Regions from separate parts of the uncultured Luteimonas sp. genome, predicted to be linked through region 1. Evidence: riboswitches for the same ligand, from Rfam matches in the RefSeq annotation. Region 1 holds a riboswitch; each other region holds the start of a gene.
The links. A riboswitch is a leader RNA that binds a small molecule or an ion and turns the genes downstream of it on or off. The one in region 1 is predicted to bind cobalamin.
Positions count from the first base shown of each region.

Region 1 (5,841 bases):
GGGACTGGTCGCGCGCGCCGGCCAGGTCTACGAGGACGTGCTGCGCTGCCATTCGATCAGCGTGCAGGAATTCGAGGCGGCGTTGCGGTTGTCCGGCAGCGCCAGCCGCGACGGGATTCGGCTGTCGGTGGTCGAACCCAACGGCCACATCAGCATCGTCAGACGCGGCGGGAGTAGTGGACGCTGGCCGTCGCCGGCGCGGGGCAGCGGCCGTGGGCGCGGCCTCGCCCGCCGCTAGAATGGCGCGAACGTGCGCAAGATCCTGCACATCGACATGGACGCGTTCTACGCGTCGGTGGAACAGCGTGACGACCCGTCGCTGCGCGGCCGGCCCGTGGTCGTGGCCTGGCGTGGCGCGCGCTCGGTGGTGTGCGCGGCGTCCTACGAGGCGCGCCGCTACGGCGTGCGTTCGGCGATGCCGGCCATGCGCGCCGAACGGCTCTGCCCGGACGCGGTGTTCGTCCCGCCGGATTTCGTCCGCTACAAGGCGGTCTCGCGGCAGGTGCGGGCGATCTTCCTCGAGCACACCGACCTGGTCGAACCGCTGTCGCTGGACGAGGCCTACCTCGACGTCACCGTGCCGAAGATCGATTCTCCCAGTGCCACCGCCACCGCCCAGGCGATCCGCGCGCGCATCCGCCAGGAGACGCAGCTGACCGCGTCGGCGGGCGTGGCGCCGAACAAGTTCATCGCCAAGATCGCCTCGGACTGGAACAAGCCCGACGGACTGTTCGTGGTCCGGCCCGACCGCATGGAAGCGTTCCTCACGCCGCTGCCGGTCGGCCGCATCCCCGGCGTGGGCAAGGTGATGCAGGGCAAGCTGGAGGAGCTGGGCGTGCGCACGGTGGGCGAACTGCGCACGCTGCCGCTGGAAGCCCTGCAGGCGCGCTTCGGCAGCTTCGGCGCCTCGCTGTACCGTCGCGCGCGCGGCATCGACGAGCGTCCGGTACAACCGGACCAGCCGGTCCAGTCGATCTCGGCGGAGGACACCTTCGCCCAAGACCTGCCGCTGCATGAACTGGCCCCGCACGTGCGCCGCATCGCCGAGAAGGCCTGGAACGCCACCCGCAAGACGCCGCGCATCGGCCGCACCGTGGTGCTCAAGCTCAAGACCGCGCAGTTCCGCATCCTCACCCGCAGCCTGACGCCCGAGGCGCCGCCCGCCTCGCTGGACGAGTTCATCGCGATCGCGCTTGCGCTGATGGCGCGGGTGACGCTGCCCGAGACCACCCGTTACCGGCTGGTCGGCGTGGGCCTGTCCAACTTCCACGACCCGGAAGAGCACGCCGTGCAGGCGCAGCTGTTCGCGGCCGCGTCCTGCGCCTGACCGGCCCGCGCCGGGCCGATACACTGGCCCGCCGGCTGACGATGGTGCCTGCATGACGTTTCCGTTCCGCGCCGCGCTGTTCGACCTCGACGGCACCCTGATCGACAGCGCAGGCGGCATCGCCGAAGCGGTCAACCGCACCCTTCTGGCGCTGGGCCATGCGGCGCAGGACGAGGCCACCGTGCGCGGCTGGATCGGCGACGGGGCGCGCCTGCTGCTGCGCCGCGCGCTCGACCACGCCGGCGCCAGCCTGCCCGCGGGCGAAGGATTCGAGGCCGCCTACGCGCTGCTGATGCGGCACTACGGCGAATCGCTGCCGCGGCAGGCGGTGGCCTATCCGGGTGCGGCCGAGGCCATGCGCGCGCTGCAGGCGGACGGCGTGCGCGTCGCCCTGTGCACCAACAAGCCCGCGCGCTTCATCGCGCCGCTGCTCGACGCACTCGACTGGCACGGCTGCTTCGAGGCCATCGTCGGAGGCGACACGCTGCCCGAGCGCAAGCCCGACGCGCGGCCGCTGCTGCACATCGCCGAAGGTTTCGACCTGGTGCCCGGGCACTGCCTGATGGTGGGCGATTCGCGCACCGATGCCGAGGCGGCGCGCGCGGCGGCGATGCCGCTGGCCCTGGTCGACTACGGCTACCGCCGCGATTTCGATCTCGACGCCGCCGGTGCCTGGCGCGTGATGGGCGACCTGCGCGAGCTGCTGCATGGTGGCGCCGCGTCCGCGCGGGTCAAGGCGCCGGCCGGCCGCTGACCGGGCCCGTCCCACCTGCCTGCGGGCGCGCTTCGGCGCCGGGATCGCGAGCCGCCAGCGCCACGCATGACGCCGGATCGTCCGCGGCCACCGCAGCTGGTTCGCATGCGGGGCCGCGGACGGGATGCCGGCTCAGCGCGGCAGCGGTCGCCAGCGCAGGGTCAGGTGGTACTCGCGTCCCGGCTGGTGGTACCAGGCGACCGTTTCGTACTCGCGGTCGAACAGGTTGCTGGCGCGCGCCGCCACGGTCCACTCGCGGCCCAGCGCGTACTCCAGGCGCAGGTCCGCGGTGGCATGGCCGCCCAGGCGCACGCGGTTGGCGGCGTCGTCATAGCGCGCACCCGTGCCCTGCACGCTGACGCCGGCACGCAGCGCACCGAACGCGCGGTCGATGTCGATGCGCCCGCTGGTGCGTGCGCGCCGCGGCAGCACGTTGTCGTGGTGGACGCCGGCGCTGCGGTCGCGCGGATCGGCATGGCTGAGCTGCGCGGACAGGTCGAAGCCGGCCAGGGTCGTGCCCACGGTGAGTTCCGCGCCGCGGATGCGCGCCTGGTCGATGTTGCTGCCCACGCCGAGGAAGTCCGGCGGCGGATACACGAACACGATCAGGTCGTCGATGCGGCTCTCGTACACGTCCAGCGACCAGCGGTGGCTCGCGGTGGTGCGCGACAGGCCCAGGTTGAGGCTGCGCGAGGTTTCCGGCTGCAGCCAGGGACTCTCGGAGCCGGGGTAGTAGAGGTCGTTGAAGGTCGGTGCCTTGAATCCGGTGCCTGCGCTGGCGGCCAGGCGCAGGCCGTCGCCCAGCGCCATGCCCCAGCCCAGGCTGCCGGTGACGTGGCTGCCGAACTGTTCGTTGTCGTCGTTGCGCAGGCTGGCCTGCAGGCGCTGCGCGCCGAAGCGGCCGTCGTAGGCGAGGAACACGCCGGTGTTGTCGCGGGCGTCCACCGTATAGGGCACGAGACTGTCGACGTGATCGCTCAGATGGTCGATGCCGGCGCTGAGCAGGTGGCCCGGGCGCAGTCGCAGGTCGGCCTGCACCGAGGCGCTGTCGCGGCGGGTGACGAAGGCGCTGCGCAGTGCGTCTCCCTGGTAGTCGTCGGACCGATCCTGGTTGCGTGCCAGCGCGGCATTGAGTTCGAGTCGCCCGTCCAGCGGGGCATGGCGAAGGCGCAGCCCGGCCACCTGCTGGCGGACTTCGGAGCGGTTGGTCCAGGAACCGTCGAACTCGGTGTCGCCGTCGGCCTGCAGGAAGTTGCCCTCCAGCTCCAGTCCGTCGCGCAGCTGGACTCCGCCGCGCAGGCCCAGCGAGACGTTGCGGTAGCCGTCGTCGTCCGGCTCGTCGGCGAAGCAGCCCTGGAACAGCGCGCCGGAGCCGCGGCAGGCGTTGAAGCCGTCGGTGGACTCGTAGCCGCCATGCACGGCGAGCCAGCCGCGCGTCCCGCGCAGGTCGAAGCCGGCGCTGATCTCGCGGCTGTCGTGGCTGCCTGCGCCCAAGGTGAGATGCGGCGACAGGCCGGGGGCATCGCTGCGGCGGGTGAAGATCTGGATCACCCCGCCGATCGCCTCGGAGCCGTACAGGCTCGAGCGCGGGCCGCGGATGATCTCGATCCGCTCGATCTGCGACAGCGGCAGGTCCTGGATCGCGGCCATGCCGGCGGTGGCCGAGTTCATCTTGATGCCGTCGACCAGCACCAGCACGTGGTCGGATTCGGCGCCGCGCAGGAACAGGCTGCTGAGCTTGCCGCGGCCGCCGGTGTTGCCGACGTCGATGCCGGCGCGGCCGCGCAGCAGGCCGATCAGGTCGCGCGCCTGGCTGCGCTCGATCTGCTCGCGGTCGAGCACCTGCGCCGGTACCAGGCTCTCGGCCAGCAACACCTCGGTGCGGGTGCCGGTGACCACGACCTCGTCGAGGTCGACGGGGCCCGATTCGGCGGTCGCCACGAGGGGCAGGGCCGCGGCGACCGCGGCGGCGAGCAGGGAAACGGAAAAGGTCAGGGAATTGCGGTTCAACTTCACATCGGCTCCATCGCGCGCCCCGCGCGCCTTGCATGGCGTTGGAGTTGCGCGGGAGGAGACGGCGGACGGCACGCGACGGCGCACGGCACGCCGCGACGCCCTCCGCATCGCAACCAGTGGACTCCATGGCCGGTCTCCGGACTCGCGAGTGGGGCATGGCGCCCCGGCCGACGCGCCTTCCCATGCATGTGCACAGTGGCGGATGCGGCGGCCGTACTCGCTTACCGTTGCGGGGGCAGTGCCGGAATGGCTGCGTCGCGCGCTGCGACGCCGGCGTCACCGGCTTCCCGTTTCAGCCCTTGGACGACAGTCCGCGGGCCACCCTGGAGCTGGCGGCATTGTACGGGATGGGGAAACCGGGGTCAGAGTCGACTTTCCCGCACATCCCACTCTGGCCTGTATCACGCCGGAAAGTCGACTCTGACCCCGGTTTCACCGTGGCGACCGCTGGCGCTCAGTCGCGCTCGTCGCCCGCCGGTTCGTCGAGGAACCCGAACGAAGTGCCGGCGCCTTCCTCCTGGTGATGCGTCGTGGTCACCGGCGCGGCGGCCGGGCGCCCGCGCGGCGGCGGCAGTTCGGCGGTCGCCGCTTCCACCGCGGCCACCAGCTCGGCGCGGCGGGCTTCCGGCACTTCCTGCCAGTGGCAGTCCTGCATCGCGCCTTCCAGCGCGTAGAGCATGTTCAGGCTCGGCTTGAATCCGGCGCGCCGGACGCGCATGAACGCGTCCACCGGGCCGGCGGCGACCAGGTCCTCGTTCGTGCGCAGGCCCACCTGGCGCAGCCAGGCGGCGGATTTCGGACCGATGTTGCGCATCTTCAGCGGTGCATTCATGACAGGGATTCGACCCAGATGCGGGCGATGGCTTCCAGCCCCTCCTGGTCTTCAACGTCGAAACGGCCGGGTTCAGGACTGTCGAGGTCGAACACGCCGACCAGTTCGCCGCGATGGACCAGCGGCACCACCAGTTCCGAGCGCGAAGCCGCGTCGCAGGCGATGTGGCCGGGGAAGGCGTGCACGTCCTCGATGCGCTGGGTCTGCCGGCTGCTGGCCGCCTTGCCGCAGACGCCGCGGTCGAGCGGGATGCGCACGCAGGCCGGCAGGCCCTGGAACGGCCCGACCACCAGCTCGGTGCCGTCGAAGAAGTAGAAGCCGACCCAGTTCAGCTGCGGCAGCGCGTGGTAGACCAGCGCCGAGAGGTTGGCGGCGTTGGCGATTCGGTCGCGCTCGCCGTGCAGCAGCGCGCGTGCCTGGTCCGCGAGCTGGGCGTATTGCTGCGGCTTGTCGCCGCTTAGACTGGCAGCAGTGAACATGCCGGCAGTGTAGCAGCGCGTGGCTGGCGTCCCGGAGGATGGATGAAGCAGGTTCCAGATCGTGTCGCCGCCTTGGCGTGCAGGCGCGAGACGCGGAGGTCGATGTCCATGCAGCGGGACGGAGGCACGGCATGAGCCGTGCCTGGTTCGTCACCGGCACCGACACCGGCGTGGGCAAGACCTTCGCCTCGGTGGCGTTGCTGCACGCGCTGCGCGCGCGCGGCCTGCGCGTGGCGGGCATGAAGCCGGTGGCCAGCGGCTGCGAACGCGGCGACGACGGCTGGCGCAACGACGATGCGCTGGCGCTGCAGTCGGCGAGCGATCCACTGCCCGCCTACGCGGACGTCAATCCGTTCGCGCTGCCGGCCGCGACCGCGCCGCAACTGGCCGCACGCGATGCCGGCATCACGGTGGCGTTGACGCCGCTGCAGGC
Region 1 covers NZ_CANLNF010000003.1:167,115-172,955, reverse strand. The annotation lists gene Q0863_RS08810 (YetF domain-containing protein) at 1-238, shown strand, start outside; gene dinB (DNA polymerase IV) at 251-1,327, shown strand; gene gph (phosphoglycolate phosphatase) at 1,380-2,081, shown strand; gene btuB (TonB-dependent vitamin B12 receptor) at 2,214-4,091, opposite strand; cobalamin riboswitch at 4,207-4,438, opposite strand; gene Q0863_RS08790 (TfoX/Sxy family protein) at 4,552-4,929, opposite strand; gene Q0863_RS08785 (GAF domain-containing protein) at 4,926-5,408, opposite strand; gene bioD (dethiobiotin synthase) at 5,540-5,841, shown strand, end outside.

Region 2 (5,841 bases), 290 kb from region 1:
GGCCGGACGCCTGGACCACGTGCTGCTCAGCCGGTCCCTGGCGGCCCGCCTGGCCGGCGCCGCGATCTGGCACAGCAATGCCGACGAGCCGGCCGGCGCCCGCGATCGCGAGGCCGGGGCCGACGTCGCGCTGCCGTGGCGCAGCTCCGACCATGATCCGCTGCTGGTGGGACTGGACCTGTAGGGCGCCGGTCCCGACGCTCCCGCGCGTTGGCGCGTGATCCGGGCCGATTGCAGGGGCCCGGATCGCGGGGCGCGATGCGGTTGCGCCAGCCTGGGGACGTGCGCGCCGTCAGCTGCGATCCGGCGGGCGCCGCCGCAGCGGCGGCCGGTGAGTCCGTGCCCGGCAAGGGCGGAAGCGTCCGCCGACTCGCCCGGACCAGCCGTGCCCAGACGCGCCGATGCGCGCAGCGGCGCTGCGGACGACCTGGCCGGCAGCCGCTGGCCGGCGCGCCGCCGGCATCACGACGGGCGCACGGGGTGGCCCGGGTATCATGACGTCATGGCCATCCTCCCCGACTTTCCCGCCGAAAGCGGCACCCTGCTGTTGCCGGGGCCGGCGGGCGCGCTCGAGGTCGCGGTCGATCCGCCCGAGGCCGACGTGGACGCGCGGCCGCTGGTGGCGATCGTCTGCCATCCGCTGCCCACCGAGGGCGGCACCATGCACAACAAGGTCGTGACCATGGCCGCGCGCGCCCTGCGCGAGTCCGGCGCGACCACGGTGCGCTTCAACTTCCGCGGCACCGGCCAGTCCGAGGGCGCCTTCGACAACGGCGACGGCGAGCTCGACGACCTGCGTGCGGTCGCGGCCTGGGTGCGTGCGCAGCGACCGGGCGACACCCTGTGGCTGGCGGGTTTCAGCTTCGGCGCCTATGTCTCGCTGCGCGCGGCGGCCGAACTGCGGCCGGCGCTCCTGATCTCGATCGCGCCGCCGGCCGGGCGCTGGGATTTCGAGGCCATCACCCTGCCGACCATGCCCTGGCTGGTGATCCAGGGCGAGGCCGACGAGGTCGTCGAGCCGCAGGCGGTCTACGACTGGCTGGAGGAGAGCGGTGCCCAGGCCGAACTGGTGCGCATGCCCGACACCAGCCACTTCTTCCACCGCAAGCTGATCGACCTGCGCGGCGCGATCAAGCACGGCGTGCACGCCTACCTGCCTGCCGCCAATGGTTGAGGCGGACGCGGCGATGCCGCCGTCGGCGCACTACCGCGCCGGCGTCGAACGCGGCGACTGGAGCGACGACCCGGCGCAGCGCGAGGCGCTGCAGGCGCTCGACCGCATCCACGCCGCGCTGTTGCAGCCGGCGCCGCGTACCGGGCTGTTCGCGCGCCTGCTGGGCAGCGAACCCCAGGACGCACCGCAGGGCCTGTACCTGTGGGGCGGGGTGGGCCGCGGCAAGACCTTCCTGGTCGACCTGTTCTACGCCGCGCTGCCGCTGCCGGAGGTGCGCAGCGCGGCGCTGGCCAGCGGCGCCCTGCCGCAGCCGGCGCCGGCCCGCGGCCCGGCGGGCAAGCGCCGCACCCACTTCCACCGCTTCATGCGCAGCGTGCACGCGCAGCTGCGCGCCCACGCCGGCGAGCGCGACCCCCTGGCGACGATCGTGCGCGAATGGCGACGCCGGATGCGCGTGCTGGTGCTCGACGAGTTCTTCGTCAGCGACATCGGCGACGCCATGATCCTGGCGCGGCTGCTGGAGCGCATGTTCGCCGAGGGCATCGTGCTGGTGACCACGTCCAACGTCGACCCGCCCGACCTGTACCGCGACGGCCTGCAGCGCGCGCGCTTCCTGCCGGCGATCGAGCTGGTGCAGCGCCACTGCCAGGTCGTGCACCTGGACAGCGACACCGACTACCGGCTGCGCGCGCTGACCCGCTCGCCGGTCTACCGCGCGCCGCTCGACCCGGGCGCGCATGCCTGGCTGGAGTCGCGCTGGCGCGAGCTGGGCGGCGACGACAGCCACCGCGACGCCGGCATCGAGATCGACGGGCGCCGGATCGCGGTGCGCGCGCGCTGCAAGGACATGGCCTGGTTCGACTTCGCGGCGCTGTGCGAAGGCCCGCGCGGCAATGCCGACTACATCGAGATCGCACGCGAGTTCCACACCGTGCTGGTCGGCGGGATCCCGGTCCTGGACGACCTGCGCAACGACGCCGCGCGCCGCTTCGTGCATCTGGTCGACGAGCTCTACGACAGCCAGGTCAACCTGGTCTGCACCGCGGACGCGGCGCCGCACGCGCTGTACACCGGCGAGCGCCTGGTCGGCGCGTTCGAACGCACCGCCTCGCGCCTGATCGAGATGCAGAGCGCCGAGTACCTGGCCAGCGAGCACCGCGGCGGCTGAAGACCCCGGCCCGTGGGAGCGCGCTCGCGCGCGAACTGCGTTCGCGACCAAGGTCGCTCCCACTGCCAGCTGCAAGCTCCCACTGCCAGCTGCAAGACGCTCGCCCCGTGGGAGCGCGCTTGCGCGCGAAGGGCACTCGCGCCCAGGGTTGCTCCCACTGCCGGCTGCAGGACGCTCACCCCGTGGGAGCGCGCTTGCGCGCGAAGGGCATTCGCTTCCAGGGTTACTCCCACCGCCAGCTGCAGGACTCTCGCCCCGTGGGAGCGCGCTTGCGCGCGAAGGGCACTCGCGACCAGGTCGCTCCTGCACAAGGCCGCCGACCTTCGCGTGGTGGGAGCGCGCTTGCGCGCGAGAGGCGTTCGCGACCGGGGTCGCTCCCACAGGAATCCCTGTTCAGGCCACAACATTTCCGGTTGACCGCTCCGGATGACCCCACTATCTTGTGGCCCGTCGGTTCCCTGCGCCCAGCGCAGGGATGAAAAGGGAAGCCCGGTGACGCCCGCCCGCGAGGGTCGCGGCCAGTCCGGCACTGCCCCGCAGCGGTAACCGGGAACGAACCCGCCACCAGCACTGGAGCCTGCGCTCCGGGAAGCGGCGGGGGAGGTGGACGCCAAGGCGTCCGTACCCGTGAGTCCGAAGACCTGCCGACAGCCGCGCGCATGCACGCCGCGCGGTGCCGGCCGCGGAATCTCCGGGGGGAGATGGCTGGTGAAGCAGGAATCCGGACGCGGCCCGTCGCTGCGTCCCCGTTCCTGCGACGCCGCCCGTCCACCCTTGCCTCCAACGCCACGCCCGCCTGCGAGGGTCAGGTCGGCCGTGCGCCATCCACGGAGGACGCATGCCCCATTCCAACGAGCCCCACGACGCCGTCGCGGCCGCCCCTGCACGCACGCCGCCGGCCGGCGCCGCCAGCAGCCGCATGGCCGCGCCGGCCCCCGCCGTCGACGGCGACGACGCGATCCCGCCGCCGAAGGCCGATACCGAGGCCGGCGCCACCGCAGCGACCGCTGATGGGCACGTCGGGACCTGGATCACCAAGGAAGCCGGCAACCGCCGCATTCCCTACGACCGCGCCCGGCTGGAGCGCGCGATCGACCGCGTGCACGCGGAGTTCGCGCAGCTCGACATCGCCGACTACAAGCGCAGCGTGTTCGGCTTCGTCGAGCGCAAGGACGCGGTGAACGCCGACGATCTCACCGACCACCTGATCCGCGAGGCCGAGGCCCGCGTCGACGTGACCGCGCCGGAGTGGGAGATGTTCGCCGCGCGCCTGTACCTGCACCGCCTGTACAAGCGCGCCGGCCGCAACCGCTTCTACGACGCCGGGCAGAAGTACGGCTCCTATGTCGGGCTGCAGGAATCGCTGGCCGACCGCAACATCTATTCCAACGACATCCTGCGCGCCTACTCCAAGGAAGAGCTGATCGAGGCGGGCCGGATGATCGATCCGGCGCGCGACAGGCTATTCGCCTACAACGGCCTGTACCTGCTGGCCACGCGCTACCTCGCCACCGACCATGCGCGCAACGTTTACGAACTGCCGCAGGAGCGCTGGCTGACCATCGCGCTGTACCTGATGCAGCACGAACGCCCACGCGAGCGACGCATGCAGCTGGTGGGCGAGGCCTACTGGGCGCTGTCGAACCTGTACATGACCGTGGCCACGCCGACGCTGCAGAACGCCGGCAGGACCGGCGGACAGCTGTCGTCGTGCTTCATCGACACGGTCGACGATTCGCTGCAGGGCATCTACGACTCCAATACCGACATCGCCCGCGTCTCCAAGGGCGGCGGCGGCGTGGGCGCCTACATGGGCTACGTGCGCTCGTCCGGCTCGTCGATCCGCGGCGTGCCCAACTCCTCGGGCGGCGTGGTGCCGTGGATCAAGCAGCTCAACAACACCGCCGTGTCGGTCGACCAGCTCGGCCAGCGCAAGGGCGCGGTGGCGGTGTACCTGGACATCTGGCACCGCGACATCGAGGCCTTCCTCGACCTTCGCCTCAACAACGGCGACCAGCGCCTGCGCGCGCACGACGTGTTCACCTCGGTGTGCATCCCCGACCTGTTCATGGAGGCGGTGGAGCGTCGCGGCGAGTGGTACCTGTTCGACCCGCACGAGGTGCGGCGGATCAAGGGCTGGTACCTGCAGGACTTCTACGACGAGCGCCGCGGCCAGGGCAGCTTCCGCGAGCGCTACGAAGAGGTCGTCGCCGACGAGCGGATCAGCCGCAGGACGGTCAAGGCGATCGACATCTTCAAGCGGATCATGGTCAGCCAGCTGGAGACCGGCAACCCGTTCATGTTCTACCGCGACGAGGTCAACCGGAAGAACCCGAACAAGCACGCCGGCATGGTGTACTCGTCGAACCTGTGCACCGAGATCCTGCAGAACATGAGCCCGACGAAGCTCATGCAGGAAATCATCTCCGGCAACCAGATCGTGACCACGCGCCAGGCCGGCGACTTCGTGGTCTGCAACCTGTCGTCGATCAACCTCGGCCGCGCCGTGCTGCCGCCCGAAGGCCAGGGTGACCTGATCACCGACGTGCTTGAGCGGCTGGTCCCGATCCAGGTGCGCATGCTCGACAACGTGATCGACCTCAACGAGCTTCCGGTGCCGCAGGCGACGATCACCAACCGCAAGTACCGCGCGATCGGCCTGGGCACGTTCGGTTGGCACCACCTGCTGGCGCGCAAGGGCATCCACTGGAACGAGCCGGCGGCCGAGGAGTTCAGCGACGCGCTGTACGAACGGATCAACTACCTCACCATCCAGGCGAGCACGGACCTGGCGAAGGAGAAGGGCACCTATCCGGCGTTCAGCGGCAGCGACTGGCATACCGGCGCGTACTTCCGCGACCGCGGCTACAACAGCCCGCAGTGGCTGGACCTGGCCGCGCAGGTGGCGGTCAACGGCGTGCGCAACGGCTGGCTGCTGGCGGTGGCACCGAACATGTCGACCGCGCAGATCGCCGGCTCCACCGCTTCGATCGACCCGATCTACTCGGCGTTCTACTACGAGGAGAAGAAGGACTATCGCCGCCCGGTCGCGGCGCCGGGCCTGTCGCTCGACACCTGGCCCTACTACGAGAAGGGCGCCTACAAGGTCGACCAGTTCGCCTCGGTACGCCAGAACGCGCGCCGCCAGCGCCACGTCGACCAGGCGATCAGCTTCAACCTGTACGTGCCCTCGACCATCCGCGCCTCGACCTTGCTGGAGCTCCACATGACGGCGTGGCGGGAGGGGCTGAAGACGACCTACTACGTGCGCTCGAACGATATCGACATCGCCGAGTGCGAGTGGTGTTCGAGCTGACGCGCTGGACCTTCACTTCCCCCGCCTGCGGGGGAAGTCGGCCCGAAGGGCCGGATGCGGGCCTGCTTTTCGCGAACCTGCGGCGCGCCCCCACCCCAGCCCTCCCCCGCAAGCGGGGGAGGGAGCACACAGACAACACCGACGGGATGACTCCATGTCCGCGACTGCACCGCTCACCGCCAC
Region 2 covers NZ_CANLNF010000003.1:457,239-463,079, forward strand. The annotation lists gene Q0863_RS10045 (ExeM/NucH family extracellular endonuclease) at 1-184, shown strand, start outside; gene Q0863_RS10050 (alpha/beta hydrolase) at 503-1,174, shown strand; gene zapE (cell division protein ZapE) at 1,188-2,342, shown strand; cobalamin riboswitch at 2,777-3,006, shown strand; gene Q0863_RS10060 (ribonucleoside-diphosphate reductase subunit alpha) at 3,262-5,658, shown strand; gene Q0863_RS10065 (ribonucleotide-diphosphate reductase subunit beta) at 5,813-5,841, shown strand, end outside.
Region 2: linked by a shared signal. The riboswitch ahead of Q0863_RS10060 (ribonucleoside-diphosphate reductase subunit alpha) and the one ahead of btuB (TonB-dependent vitamin B12 receptor) in region 1 are both predicted to bind cobalamin.

Region 3 (5,841 bases), 300 kb from region 1:
GACACTGGACTCCCTCCCCGCCTGCGGGGAGGGAGCAAAGACGTGACCTCGCTGGTGGTTGCGACCAACCGGTGCATCAGCCTGCAGGGCGGTCGCCGCATTGCCTCGATCGCAGCGATGCGGCGGGCGCAGCGGAATGGAATGACGGACCCACGTTCGGCTGTTGCTCCCTCCCCCGCCTGCGGGGGAGGGCCGCGCGCCGAGGCGTTCAGCAAGTGGACGCTGGACTCCCTCCCCCGCCTGCGGGGGAGGGCCGGGGTGGGGGCCCGCCGAAGCCGCGCCAGCCCGCACACGAGGATCCCCCCGATGTCCCTCCAGCCCACACACGAGGATCCCCCCGATGCCCCTCCACCCTGACACCACCGCCTTGCTCGTGATCGACCTGCAGCCGGACTTCATGCCCGGCGGCGCGCTGCCCTGCCACGAGGGCGATGCGGTCGTGCCCGGAATCGCCGACCTGCTGGCATCCGGCGCCTACCGCACCGTGGTCGCCACCCAGGACTGGCATCCGCCCGGGCACGCTTCGTTCGCCTCCAGCCATGCCGGCCGCCGGCCGTTCGAGACGATCGAACTGCACGGCCATCCCCAGGTGCTGTGGCCCGACCACTGCGTGCAGGGCACGCCGGGCGCCGCCCTCGATGCGCGTGTCGACTGGAGCCTGGCCGACCTGATCCTCCGCAAGGGCACCCGCCCGCAGGTGGATTCCTACAGCGCCTTCCGCGAGAACGTCGGTCCGGACGGCCGCCGCCCGCCCACCGGCCTGGCCGGCTGGCTGCGCGAGCGCGGCATCGAGGACGTGCACCTGTGCGGCCTGGCGCGCGACTACTGCGTGCTGTGGTCGGCGCAGGATGCGATCGAGGCGGGCTTGCGCGCGAGCGTCCTGTGGGAGCTCACGCGGCCGGTGACGCCGGAAGGCGATGCACCCACGCGCGCCGCACTCGGCGCGGCGGGTGCATCGGTGGAACAGGTCTCGCCCCCATGAGGGGCATGGACGCTAGGCGGCCGCCTGGTCCAGGCGCAACTCCTTGGCCGCGGCAACCATCGCCTCCAGGGCGGCCGTTGTCTCGGCCCAGCCGCGGGTCTTGAGTCCGCAGTCCGGGTTGACCCAGATCTGGTCGACCGCGAGCACCGACGTGGCCTTGCGGAGCAGGTCGCCCATCTCATCGCGATCGGGAATGCGCGGGGAATGGATGTCGTAGATGCCCGGGCCGATGGCGTTGGGATAGCGGAACTGCGCGAACGCATCCAGCAGCTCCATCCGCGACCGCGAGGTTTCGATCGAGATCACGTCCGCGTCCATTGCGGCGACCGCTTCGATGATGTCGTTGAACTCCGAGTAGCACATGTGGGTGTGGATCTGCGTCCCATCGTCCACCGGCGAAGTCGTGATGCGGAAGCACTCCACGGCCCATTCCAGATACGCGTCCCAGTCCTTGCGCAGCAGCGGCAGGCCCTCGCGCAGCGCGGGTTCGTCGACCTGGATGATGCCGATGCCGGCCGCCTCCAGGTCCGCCACCTCGTCGCGCAGCGCGATCGCGATCTGCCGGCATGTGTCCGCACGCGGCTGGTCGTCGCGCACGAACGACCACTGCAGCACGGTCACCGGGCCGGTCAGCATGCCCTTCATCGGTCGTTGGGTCAGCGACTGGGCGTAGGTCGACCAGCGCACCGTCATCGGCGCGGGGCGCGACACGTCGCCATAGATGATCGGCGGCTTCACGCAGCGCGAGCCGTAGCTCTGGACCCAGCCGTTCCGGGTGAAGGCGAATCCTTCCAGCTGCTCGCCGAAATACTCGACCATGTCGTTGCGTTCGAACTCGCCATGCACCAGCACGTCGATGCCGATCTGCTCCTGTACCTGCACGCAGTGCGCGGTCTGCTGTTCGAGGAACTGGACGTACTGTGACTCGTCCAGCCGGCCGGCCCTGAACGCGGCGCGCGCCTTGCGCACCTCCGGGGTCTGCGGAAACGACCCGATCGTGGTGGTCGGAAACGCCGGCAAGCCATAGCGGCGCTGCTGGAGCGCGCTGCGCTGCGCATATGGGCTCTTGCGGCGCGCATCGTCCGGGGTGAGGGCCTCGACCCTCGCAGCGACCTCGGCCCGGTGGACGCGCCTGGACCGGCGGCGTTGCTGGAGACGCTCGCGTGCGAGCTCGAGGGTCGCGTTTGCCGATGCCAGGCCATTGAGCGCATCGGCCACCACCCGAAGCTCGCCGATCTTCTCCTTCGCGAAGGCAAGCCAGCCGCGAAGTTCCGTCGCCAGTCCGGTTTCGAGGCTCGCGTCGATGGGCACGTGCAGCATCGAACACGAGGACGCCACCTGCAGGCGCTCCTTGCCGAGGCGGTCGGCGGCGCTGCGGGCGAGCAGCACGGCCCGGTCGAGATCGGTGCGCCAGATGTTGCGGCCGTCCACCAGCCCGAGCGACAGCACGCAGTCCTCGCGCAGCGCATCGAGCACCGCATCGAGCACCGCATCCAGCTGCCCGGGGGCACGCACCAGGTCCACGTGCAGCCCCTGCACCGGCAGGGAGGCGGCCCACGGCAGGTTGTGTTCCAGCGTGCCGAAGTAGGTCGCCAGCAGCAGCTTCGGCCCGCCCACATCCGCAAGCGCGCGATAGGCCTCATCGTAGGCGCGTCGCTCCGCATCCCCGAGGTCCAGGACCAGGCAGGGCTCGTCCAGCTGGACCCACTCCGCGCCGGCATCCCGGAGTCGGGCGAGCAGTTGCGCATACGCCGGAAGCAGCGCCGGCAACAGGTCCAGGGGCCGGCTGCCGTCGACGCACTTGGACAGCAGCAGGAAGCTCACCGGTCCCAGCAGCACCGGGCGTGCCCTGGCGCCGGCGTCGCGCGCCTCGATGAACTCCGCGAGCGGCTTGTCGCCGCGCAGGCGGAACGACTGCCCGCGCTCGAGTTCCGGCACCAGGTAGTGGTAGTTGGCGTCGAACCACTTGGTCATCTCCAGGGCGGGCAGGTCGAGGTCGTCGTCCTGCCAGCCACGCGCCATCGAGAAGTACCCGCGCAAGGGGTCCGCATCGAACAGGGGCCTGTAGCGTGCGGGAATCGCGTCGAACAGCACGGCCGTGTCCAGCACGTGGTCGTACAGGGAAAAGTCGTTGCAGGGCACGACATCGGCGCCTGCAGCGTGCTGCAGCTGCCAGTGCCTCAGCCGGAGTGCCCTGGCCTGGTCGTGCAGCTGTCCGGCGGTGGCGTCACCGCGCCAGTAGTCTTCGACGGCCTTCTTCAGTTCGCGTCGCAGGCCGATGCGTGGAAAGCCCAGATTGCATACGGTGGTCATGTACATGTACTCCTCGGTTCGTGGTCGCCCCCTCGGGCGATTCGGAGCCGCGCGGACACACGCGAAGGCACGCGCCTTCGTTCGAAAGGCGCGACCTTCCCGCGCCTCCCACGGGCGCCAGGTCGACGGAGATCGCTCTCCGGCCGAGGCAGGTCTTCGGGCTCGTGGACGCAGGACGGGTCGCGTCCTCCCTACTGTTCGCCGCTTCCCGGGCAATGCCCAGTGCTTCATGGCGAAGGTCGTTTCCACATACCGCTGCGGGGCAGCGCCGGCTTCAACCCATGGCTCCTACCGGCTTCCCTTTCAAACGTATCGCTCTATCAAGATAGAGCGATACGTACCTTGGCGGGCTGGACCTTACGCCGGTGCGCGAGGCGGGTCAAGCGGCCGCGACGCATGCCCTGGGAATCCCGCCGATGTCGTCATCGCGGCGCGCGGAAGCGGGCCGATTCAGATCGGGGCGCCGCGCTGCAGGCAGGTCGCGCGGGTGTCGGCAGCCGGGAAGGCGCCGGGCGCGCCAGGGGAACGGACTCATGCGGCCCGCGCCGGGGCCGCGCACCTGCATCGCGTCAGGGCATCCGGGAACGACGCCTCAGCGGAACACCACCGTCCGATGCCCGTTGAGCAGGATCCGGTGCTCCACGTGCAGCCGCACCGCGCGCGCCAGCACGCGCGATTCGATGTCGCTGCCGATGCGGATCAGCGCCGCCGGGGTCATCGCGTGGTCCACGTGGGCCACGTCCTGTTCGATGATCGGCCCTTCGTCGAGGTCCGGCGTCACGTAGTGCGCGGTGGCGCCGATGATCTTGACCCCACGCGCGTGCGCCTGGTGGTAGGGCTGCGCGCCCTTGAAGCTCGGCAGGAAGCTGTGGTGGATGTTGATCGCGCGCCCGGCCAGCGCTTCGCACAGACGCGGCGACAGGATCTGCATGTAGCGCGCCAGCACCACCAGGTCGATGCGCTCGCGCTCGACCAGTTCCAGGATCCGCTGCTCCTGCGCTACGCGGCTGCCGGCATCGACCGGGAAGTGGTGGAAGGGCACGCCGTAGCTGCCCGCAAGCTGCGCGTAGTCGGCGTGGTTGGACGCCACCGCGGCGATGTCCGCGCGCAGCTGGCGGCTGTGGGTGCGGAACAGCAGGTCGTTGAGGCAGTGGCCCTGCCGGCTCACCAGCACCAGCAGTCGCGCGCGCCGGCGCACGTCGTGCATCGCCCAGTCCATCGCATGCGCGGCGGCCAGCGGTGCGAACGCCTCGCGCACGGCGTCGATGGCGCCGGCGGCCGGGACGTCGAAATGCACGCGCAGGAAGAAGCGTCCGGTCTCGGCATCGCCGAACTGCTGCGCGTCGACGATGTTGCAGCCGTGCTCGAACAGCAGCCCGGAGACGCGATGGACGATGCCGGTGCGGTCGGGGCAGGAGAGGGTGAGGACGTGGTCGCGGGACATTGCGGGCGCTGCGGCGTGCGGGCGCGCGACTATGTCACACGCACCGCGCGCGCGGTAGGTCGGTTGCGGCCGCAACCGTGGCGCTGCGCCGCTACAGGCCGGTCTGGCGCTTCACCGCATCCTCGTGCAGCGATTCGTTGAGCTGGTCGACGATGGTGGTCCATTTCGCGTCGGCACCGATGCTCTCGGCCAGGAACTGGCGCTGGCCGTCGTTCCAGAACGGAGCCTCGTAGACATGCACCGCGCCGGCCAGCTGGTGGGAGGCGATGAAGCCGTCGATGGCGTCCGGATCGGCGTCGAGCCCGAGCTGCTCGAACAGATGGGTCATGCTGGGGGTGGTCTCGTCCACGCGTGGTCCAGGTCAGCGCCGGGTCTCCGGCCAGGCCGGCAGCATCGTCGGGCACGCCGCAACGCGATGTGATCGGGGCGGTGCCTGATCGGCAGCGACCGCGGTGCCGACGGGCGCCCGGCTCATGCCCCCGCCGTCTCGGCCGCCGGCAGCCACAGCTGCAGCGCGCGCAGGATCTGGCCTGGCGCCTGGAAGCCCGGCAGGCGCTTGGCCTCGACGCCCTCGCGGAACAGCGACAGCGTCGGCGTCTGGCGCAGGCCCAGCGAGCGGAAGAAGTCCTCGCCGACCGTCTCCAGCTTCACCTTGAGCAGCATCAGCCCGGCGCAGGCGTCCTCGCCCGCGACTTTCTGCAGCGACATGTCCAGCATCCTGCAGCCGGGGCAGTCGTCCTTGTGGTAATCCACCAGCAGGCGCGGATGCGCTTCGATGGCGGCGTGATAGTCGTCAGGCGACGACGCGTGCAGGGTCAGCATGGCGCGGGCTCTCGATGGAATTGAGGATCAGGTCGGTCCATTCGCGGATCCGGTGCGCGTCGCGTTCGCCATGCGGCATCTGCTCGATCTCCAGGCGCGGCAGGGGCGAGTCGAAGAAGCGGGCGATGCGCCGCACCGCGCCGCAGTAGTAGGCCTCGCCCCACTGCGTCTCGCCGGTGCCGAACGCCGCCAGGGCCGCCGGTTTGCCGACCGCGCCGACCAGCTCGGCGATGAATCGCTTCATCTCCGCCGGCGTGCGCCCGGCGTTGTCGGTCCAGGC
Region 3 covers NZ_CANLNF010000003.1:464,471-470,311, reverse strand. The annotation lists gene Q0863_RS10095 (nicotinamidase) at 341-982, shown strand; gene metE (5-methyltetrahydropteroyltriglutamate--homocysteine S-methyltransferase) at 995-3,295, opposite strand; cobalamin riboswitch at 3,425-3,655, opposite strand; gene purU (formyltetrahydrofolate deformylase) at 3,888-4,739, opposite strand; gene Q0863_RS10080 (DUF2789 domain-containing protein) at 4,831-5,088, opposite strand; gene Q0863_RS10075 (thioredoxin family protein) at 5,211-5,561, opposite strand; gene Q0863_RS10070 (flavodoxin) at 5,533-5,841, opposite strand, start outside.
Region 3: linked by a shared signal. The riboswitch ahead of metE (5-methyltetrahydropteroyltriglutamate--homocysteine S-methyltransferase) and the one ahead of btuB (TonB-dependent vitamin B12 receptor) in region 1 are both predicted to bind cobalamin.

Region 4 (5,841 bases), on a different contig from region 1:
GCGCGCCGAGAGCGGCAAGCTCGATCCGGTGGTAGGCCGCGACGAGGAGATCCGCCGCACCATCCAGGTGCTGCAGCGGCGCACCAAGAACAACCCGGTGCTGATCGGCGAGCCCGGCGTGGGCAAGACCGCGATCGTCGAGGGCCTGGCCCAGCGCATCGTCAACAACGAGGTGCCCGAGGGGCTGCGCGGCAAGCGCGTGCTGTCGCTGGACATGGGCGCGCTGATCGCCGGCGCCAAGTTCCGCGGCGAGTTCGAGGAGCGCCTCAAGGGCGTGCTCAACGACCTGGCCAAGAACGAGGGCCAGATCATCCTGTTCATCGACGAGCTGCACACCATGGTCGGTGCCGGCAAGGCCGACGGCGCCATGGATGCGGGCAACATGCTCAAGCCGGCGCTGGCGCGCGGCGAACTGCACTGCATCGGCGCGACCACGCTCGACGAATACCGCAAGTACGTGGAGAAGGACGCCGCGCTGGAGCGGCGCTTCCAGAAGGTGTTCGTGGGCGAGCCCAGCGTGGAGGACACGATCGCCATCCTGCGCGGGCTCAAGGAGCGCTACGCGGTGCACCACGGCGTGGAGATCACCGATCCGGCGATCGTCGCCGCGGCCACGTTGTCCAACCGCTACATCGCCGACCGCCAGCTGCCGGACAAGGCCATCGACCTGATGGACGAGGCCGCGTCGCGCATCCGCATGGAGATCGACTCCAAGCCGGAGGAACTGGACCGCAAGGAGCGCCGGCTGATCCAGCTCAAGATCCAGCGCGAGGCGCTGAAGAAGGAGAAGGACGCCGAGTCGAAGCAGCGCCTGGCCGACCTGGAAACCGAGATCGAAGGCCTGGAGCGCGACTACAACGACCTCGAGGAAATCTGGAAGGCCGAGAAGGCCACCGTGCAGGGCGCCACGAAGATCAAGGAACAGATCGAGCAGGCGCGGCTGCAGCTCGAGGCCGCGCAGCGCCAGCAGGACTACGCCAGGATGAGCGAAATCCAGTACGGCACGCTGCCGGAGCTGGAGAAGCAGCTCAAGGCGGCGCAGGAGGCCGAGACCACCGGCTTCCAGCTGCTGCAGGACCGGGTGACCGCCGAGGAGATCGCGGAAGTCGTCGCGCGCTGGACCGGCATCCCGGTGTCCAAGATGCTCGAGGGCGAGCGCGAGAAGCTGCTGAAGATGGAAGACGCGCTGCACGGGCGCGTGGTCGGGCAGGACGAGGCGATCAAGGTCGTGTCCGATGCGGTGCGCCGCTCGCGCGCGGGGCTGTCGGATCCCAATCGTCCCAGTGGCTCGTTCCTGTTCCTGGGCCCGACCGGCGTGGGCAAGACCGAGCTGTGCAAGGCGCTGGCGGAATTCCTGTTCGACTCGAGCGATGCGATGGTACGCATCGACATGAGCGAGTTCATGGAGAAACACGCGGTCTCGCGCCTGGTCGGTGCGCCTCCGGGCTATGTCGGCTACGAGGAGGGCGGCTACCTCACCGAGGCGGTGCGGCGCCGGCCCTACAGCGTGATCCTGCTCGACGAGGTCGAGAAGGCGCATCCGGACGTGTTCAACATCCTGCTGCAGGTGCTCGACGACGGCCGCCTGACCGATGGACAGGGGCGCACGGTGGACTTCCGCAACACGGTCATCGTGATGACCTCCAACCTGGGCAGCCAGATGATCCAGGAGCTGTCGGGCGACACGCCGGAAAGCTACACGCAGATGAAGGCCGCGGTGATGGGCGTGGTGCAGGCGCACTTCCGGCCCGAGTTCATCAACCGGCTCGACGACATCGTGGTGTTCCATCCGCTGGACAAGGCGCAGATCAAGTCGATCGCGCGCATCCAGCTGCGCGGACTGGAAAAGCGCCTGGCCGAGCGCGGCATCCGCATCGAGGTCTCCGACAAGGCTTTCGATCTGCTCGGTAACGTCGGCTTCGACCCGGTCTACGGCGCGCGACCGCTTAAGCGCGCGATCCAGCAGCAGCTGGAGAACCCGCTGGCGCAGCAGATCCTGTCGGGCGCCTTCGGCCATGGCGATACCGTGCGGGTGGACGCCGAAGGTGGCAGGCTGGTGTTCGGCAAGACCTGATCGCAGCTGGACAGGGAACGCGGCCTGCCCATCGTGGGAGGCCCTGCTCAACGCGCCGACCTTGCTGGTAGACTGGCGCCGCCTGAGGTGATCGCCGGCCTGGCCGGTGGTTGAAACGGGAATCCGGTGCGACACGTCGTCCAGCGACGACGCGGCAATTCCGGAGCTGCCCCCGCAACGGTAGGCGAGCAAAGGTCCGCATACAGCCACTGTGCTTGACGCATGGGAAGGCGCGGACCGGGAGCGACGGTCGCAACGACACGACGCCCCACTCGCGAGCCCGGAGACCGGCCACGGGTTTCGATTGGCACGCGGTGGGCGCTGTCATGGGGCCCGTGCGCCTGCACGTCGCGCCATGACCACTCCTTGCCGTTTGCCTGGCCCAACGACTCCGCGCGGGCAGGCGCGGTCAAGGAGTTCCCTGTGCAGTTCCCCCGGCATTGCCTTGCCGTGGCCGCGCTTGCGGCCGCGTGCTCCCCACTGTTTCCCGCGCACGCCTCCGGTCCGGTCGCCGCGACCGACCTCGACGAGGTCGTGGTCACCGCCACCCGCACCGCGCGCACCCAGGACCAGTCGCTCGCGGCGGTCAGCGTGATCGACCGCGAGCGCATCGAGCGCCTGCAACCGCCCTCGCTGCCGGCGCTGCTGCGCGGCCTGCCGGGCGTCTCGCTGGCCAACAACGGCGGGCCGGGCAAGTCGACCTCGCTGTACCTGCGCGGCACCGAGTCCGACCACGTGCTGGTGCTGGTCGACGGCGTCAAGATCGGCTCGGCGACCAGCGGCGGCGCCGCGCTGCAGGACATTCCGGTCGAACTGGTCGAGCGGATCGAGATCGTGCGCGGGCCGTTCTCCAGCCTGTACGGCTCGGAGGCGCTCGGCGGCGTGGTGCAGATCTTCACCCGGCGCCCGAAGGGCGCGTTCGCGCCGTACCTGGGCGTCGGCATCGGCAGCGAGCGGACCCGCAACCTGTCGGCCGGCGTCGCCGGTCGCGCCGGCGAAGGCTGGTATTCGCTGGGTGCGGCCCATACCGAAACCGACGGCATCGACGCCTACCGCGGCGACCCGTCGCGCGCCACGCCCGAGCCCTACCTGGACCCCGACCGCGACGGCTACCGCAACAGCTCGGTGACGCTGCAGGGCGGCTACCGCTTCGGCGAGCACTGGGACGCCGAGGCCCGCGTGTTCCGCGCGCAGGCCCACAACGAATACGACGGCAGCCAGAACAACGAGGCCGACAACGTCCAGCAGGTCGTCGCCGCGCGCCTGCGCTACACCGCCGACGGCCCGCTGACGCTGGTGCTCAACGCCGGGCGCAGCGCCGACCTCAGCGATGCCTACATGGACGGCGTCTATTCGAGCACCTTCGACACCCGCCGCGCGGTCGCCTCGCTGCAGGCCGACATCGGCATCGGCGAAGGGCTGCTCAGCGCCGGCCTGGACTGGCAGGGCGACGAGGTCGACAGCACCACCGTCTACACCGTCGACCGCCGCCACAACCGCGCGCTGTTCGCGCAGTGGCAACAGGAGATCGGCAAGCACGCGCTGCAAGCCAGCCTGCGCCGGGACGACAACAGCCAGTTCGGCGGCCGCACCACCGGCAGCGCGCTGTGGGGCTGGGACTTCGCCGATGCGCTGCGGCTGACCGCCAGCTACGGCACCGCGTTCAAGGCGCCGACCTTCAACGAGCTGTACTTCACCGGCTACGGCAACCCCGACCTGCGGCCGGAGACGTCGGACAGCATCGAGCTGGGACTGCGCGGCGAGCACGGCCATGGCGGCTGGGCCATCAATGCCTTCCAGTCGGAGATCGACGACCTGATCGCCTACGACTCGCGCCTGGTCGACGACACGCATCCCTACGGGCAGCCCAACAACATCGACCGCGCCCGCATCCGCGGGCTGGAGCTGGTCGGCCACGCCACGCTGGCCGGGTGGCTGCTGCAGGCCAACGCCTCGTGGCTGAACCCGCGCAACGACAGCAACGGCGCCAGCGCGGGCAACGTCCTGCCGCGCCGCGCACGCCGCACCGCACGGCTGGAGGCGGACCGCGAACTGGGCCGGTTCAGCATCGGCGCCACGGTCAACGCCGCCGGCGAGCGGTTCGACGACCTCGCCAACCGCAAGCGGATGGCCGGCTACGCCACCGTCGACCTGCGCGTGGGCTACGCGCTGGCGCCGCAATGGCAGCTGCGCCTGGGCACCGACAACGTGTTCGACCGCGACTACGAGACCGCGAAGTTCTACCGCCAGCCCGGTCGCAGCTGGCTGCTGAGCCTGCGTTACAGCGGCGGAGGCTGAGCCCGTCGGCGTCGTTGCCGCAGCCCGATCCCGGACTCGACCCCGAGTCGCCGAACCGATCCCGCATCCACTTCCGGAGCCCTCCATGATCAATCCCAGTTCGAACCTTCCGTTCTCTTCCCGCCATGCGCAGACCTGCGTCGCCATCGTGCTGGCGGTCCTGCTGGTGGCCACACGCGGCAACCACGTCGCCAGCATCCACGCCCTGCCCAGCGGCTCGTGGGCGGTGTTCTTCCTGGCCGGTGCGCTGCTGCGCCCGCGCTGGGCGTTCCTGGCGCTGTTCGCGCTGGCGGTGTCGGTCGACTTCGCCAGTCTGACGCTGGAACGCATCGCCGAGACCTGCATGACGCCCGGCTACTGGATGCTGCTGCCGGCCTATGCGCTGCTGTGGGGCGGCGGGCGGCTCTACGCGCGGCTCCACGTCGAGCGGCCGGACACCGTGATGCGGCTGATGGCGGTACTGGCGGCGACCTCGGTGCTGGCCTACCAGTTCTCCGGCGGCGGCCACTACCTGCTGTCGGGAACGCAGCCAGACCCGAGCGTGGCGGAGTACGTGGCACGGATGCTGAAGTACCTGCCGCAGCGGTTGTTCAGCCTGTCGGTCTACGTGGCGGCCGCCGCCGCGATGTACGCGGCATGGCGGGTGGCCGGGCGCGTGGCGGGGGGTTCTGCCCACGCCCGCGGGGCCTGAGCCGGTGGGCGGCGTGCGCGTGGATAGCCCCGACACCGCCGACACTGCGGGCGCGGCCGGCACCCCGGAGCGCCATCGCGAGCGCGCGCAGCGCAAGAAGGAGCTGGTCGACCGGCGGATCGCGCGGGCGACCATCGACCGCGGCGTGGTGGTGGTCAACACCGGCAACGGCAAGGGCAAGAGTTCGTCGGGCTTCGGCATGCTCGCCCGCTCGCTGGGGCACGGCTTCCATTGCGGGGTGGTGCAGTTCATCAAGGGCCGCAGCACCACCGGGGAGGACCTGTTCTTCCGGACCCTGGGAGTCGCATTCGCCGATCGCCTCCGGTACCACGTGATGGGCGAGGGCTTCACCTGGGAAACCCAGGACCGCGATCGCGACATCGCCAGCGCGCAGGCGGCCTGGGCGGTGGCGGCCGGCATGCTGGCCGACGAGACCTGCGACTTCGTGCTGCTGGACGAGCTGAACATCGCGCTGGTCAAGGGCTACGTTGCGGTCGAGCAGGTGCTGGAGGCACTGGCGGCGCGACCACCACGCCAGCACGTGGTGATCACCGGCCGCGGCGCGCCCGCGGCGCTGGTCGAGGCTGCCGACACGGTCACCGAGATGCGCGTGGTCAAGCATGCGTTCAAGGCCGGCATCAAGGCGCAGAAGGGCATTGAGCTGTGACCGGGCAGACCGACGCCACGGGCACCCGCCACTGCCCGGCGCTGCTGGTGTCGGCGCTCGCGTCGGGGCAGGGCAAGACCAGCGTGACCGCCGCCCTGGCCCGCTGGCACC
Region 4 covers NZ_CANLNF010000008.1:34,782-40,622, forward strand. The annotation lists gene clpB (ATP-dependent chaperone ClpB) at 1-2,074, shown strand, start outside; cobalamin riboswitch at 2,143-2,385, shown strand; gene btuB (TonB-dependent vitamin B12 receptor) at 2,525-4,372, shown strand; gene Q0863_RS15290 (hypothetical protein) at 4,458-5,063, shown strand; gene cobO (cob(I)yrinic acid a,c-diamide adenosyltransferase) at 5,083-5,730, shown strand; gene Q0863_RS15300 (cobyrinate a,c-diamide synthase) at 5,727-5,841, shown strand, end outside.
Region 4: linked by a shared signal. The riboswitch ahead of btuB (TonB-dependent vitamin B12 receptor) and the one ahead of btuB (TonB-dependent vitamin B12 receptor) in region 1 are both predicted to bind cobalamin.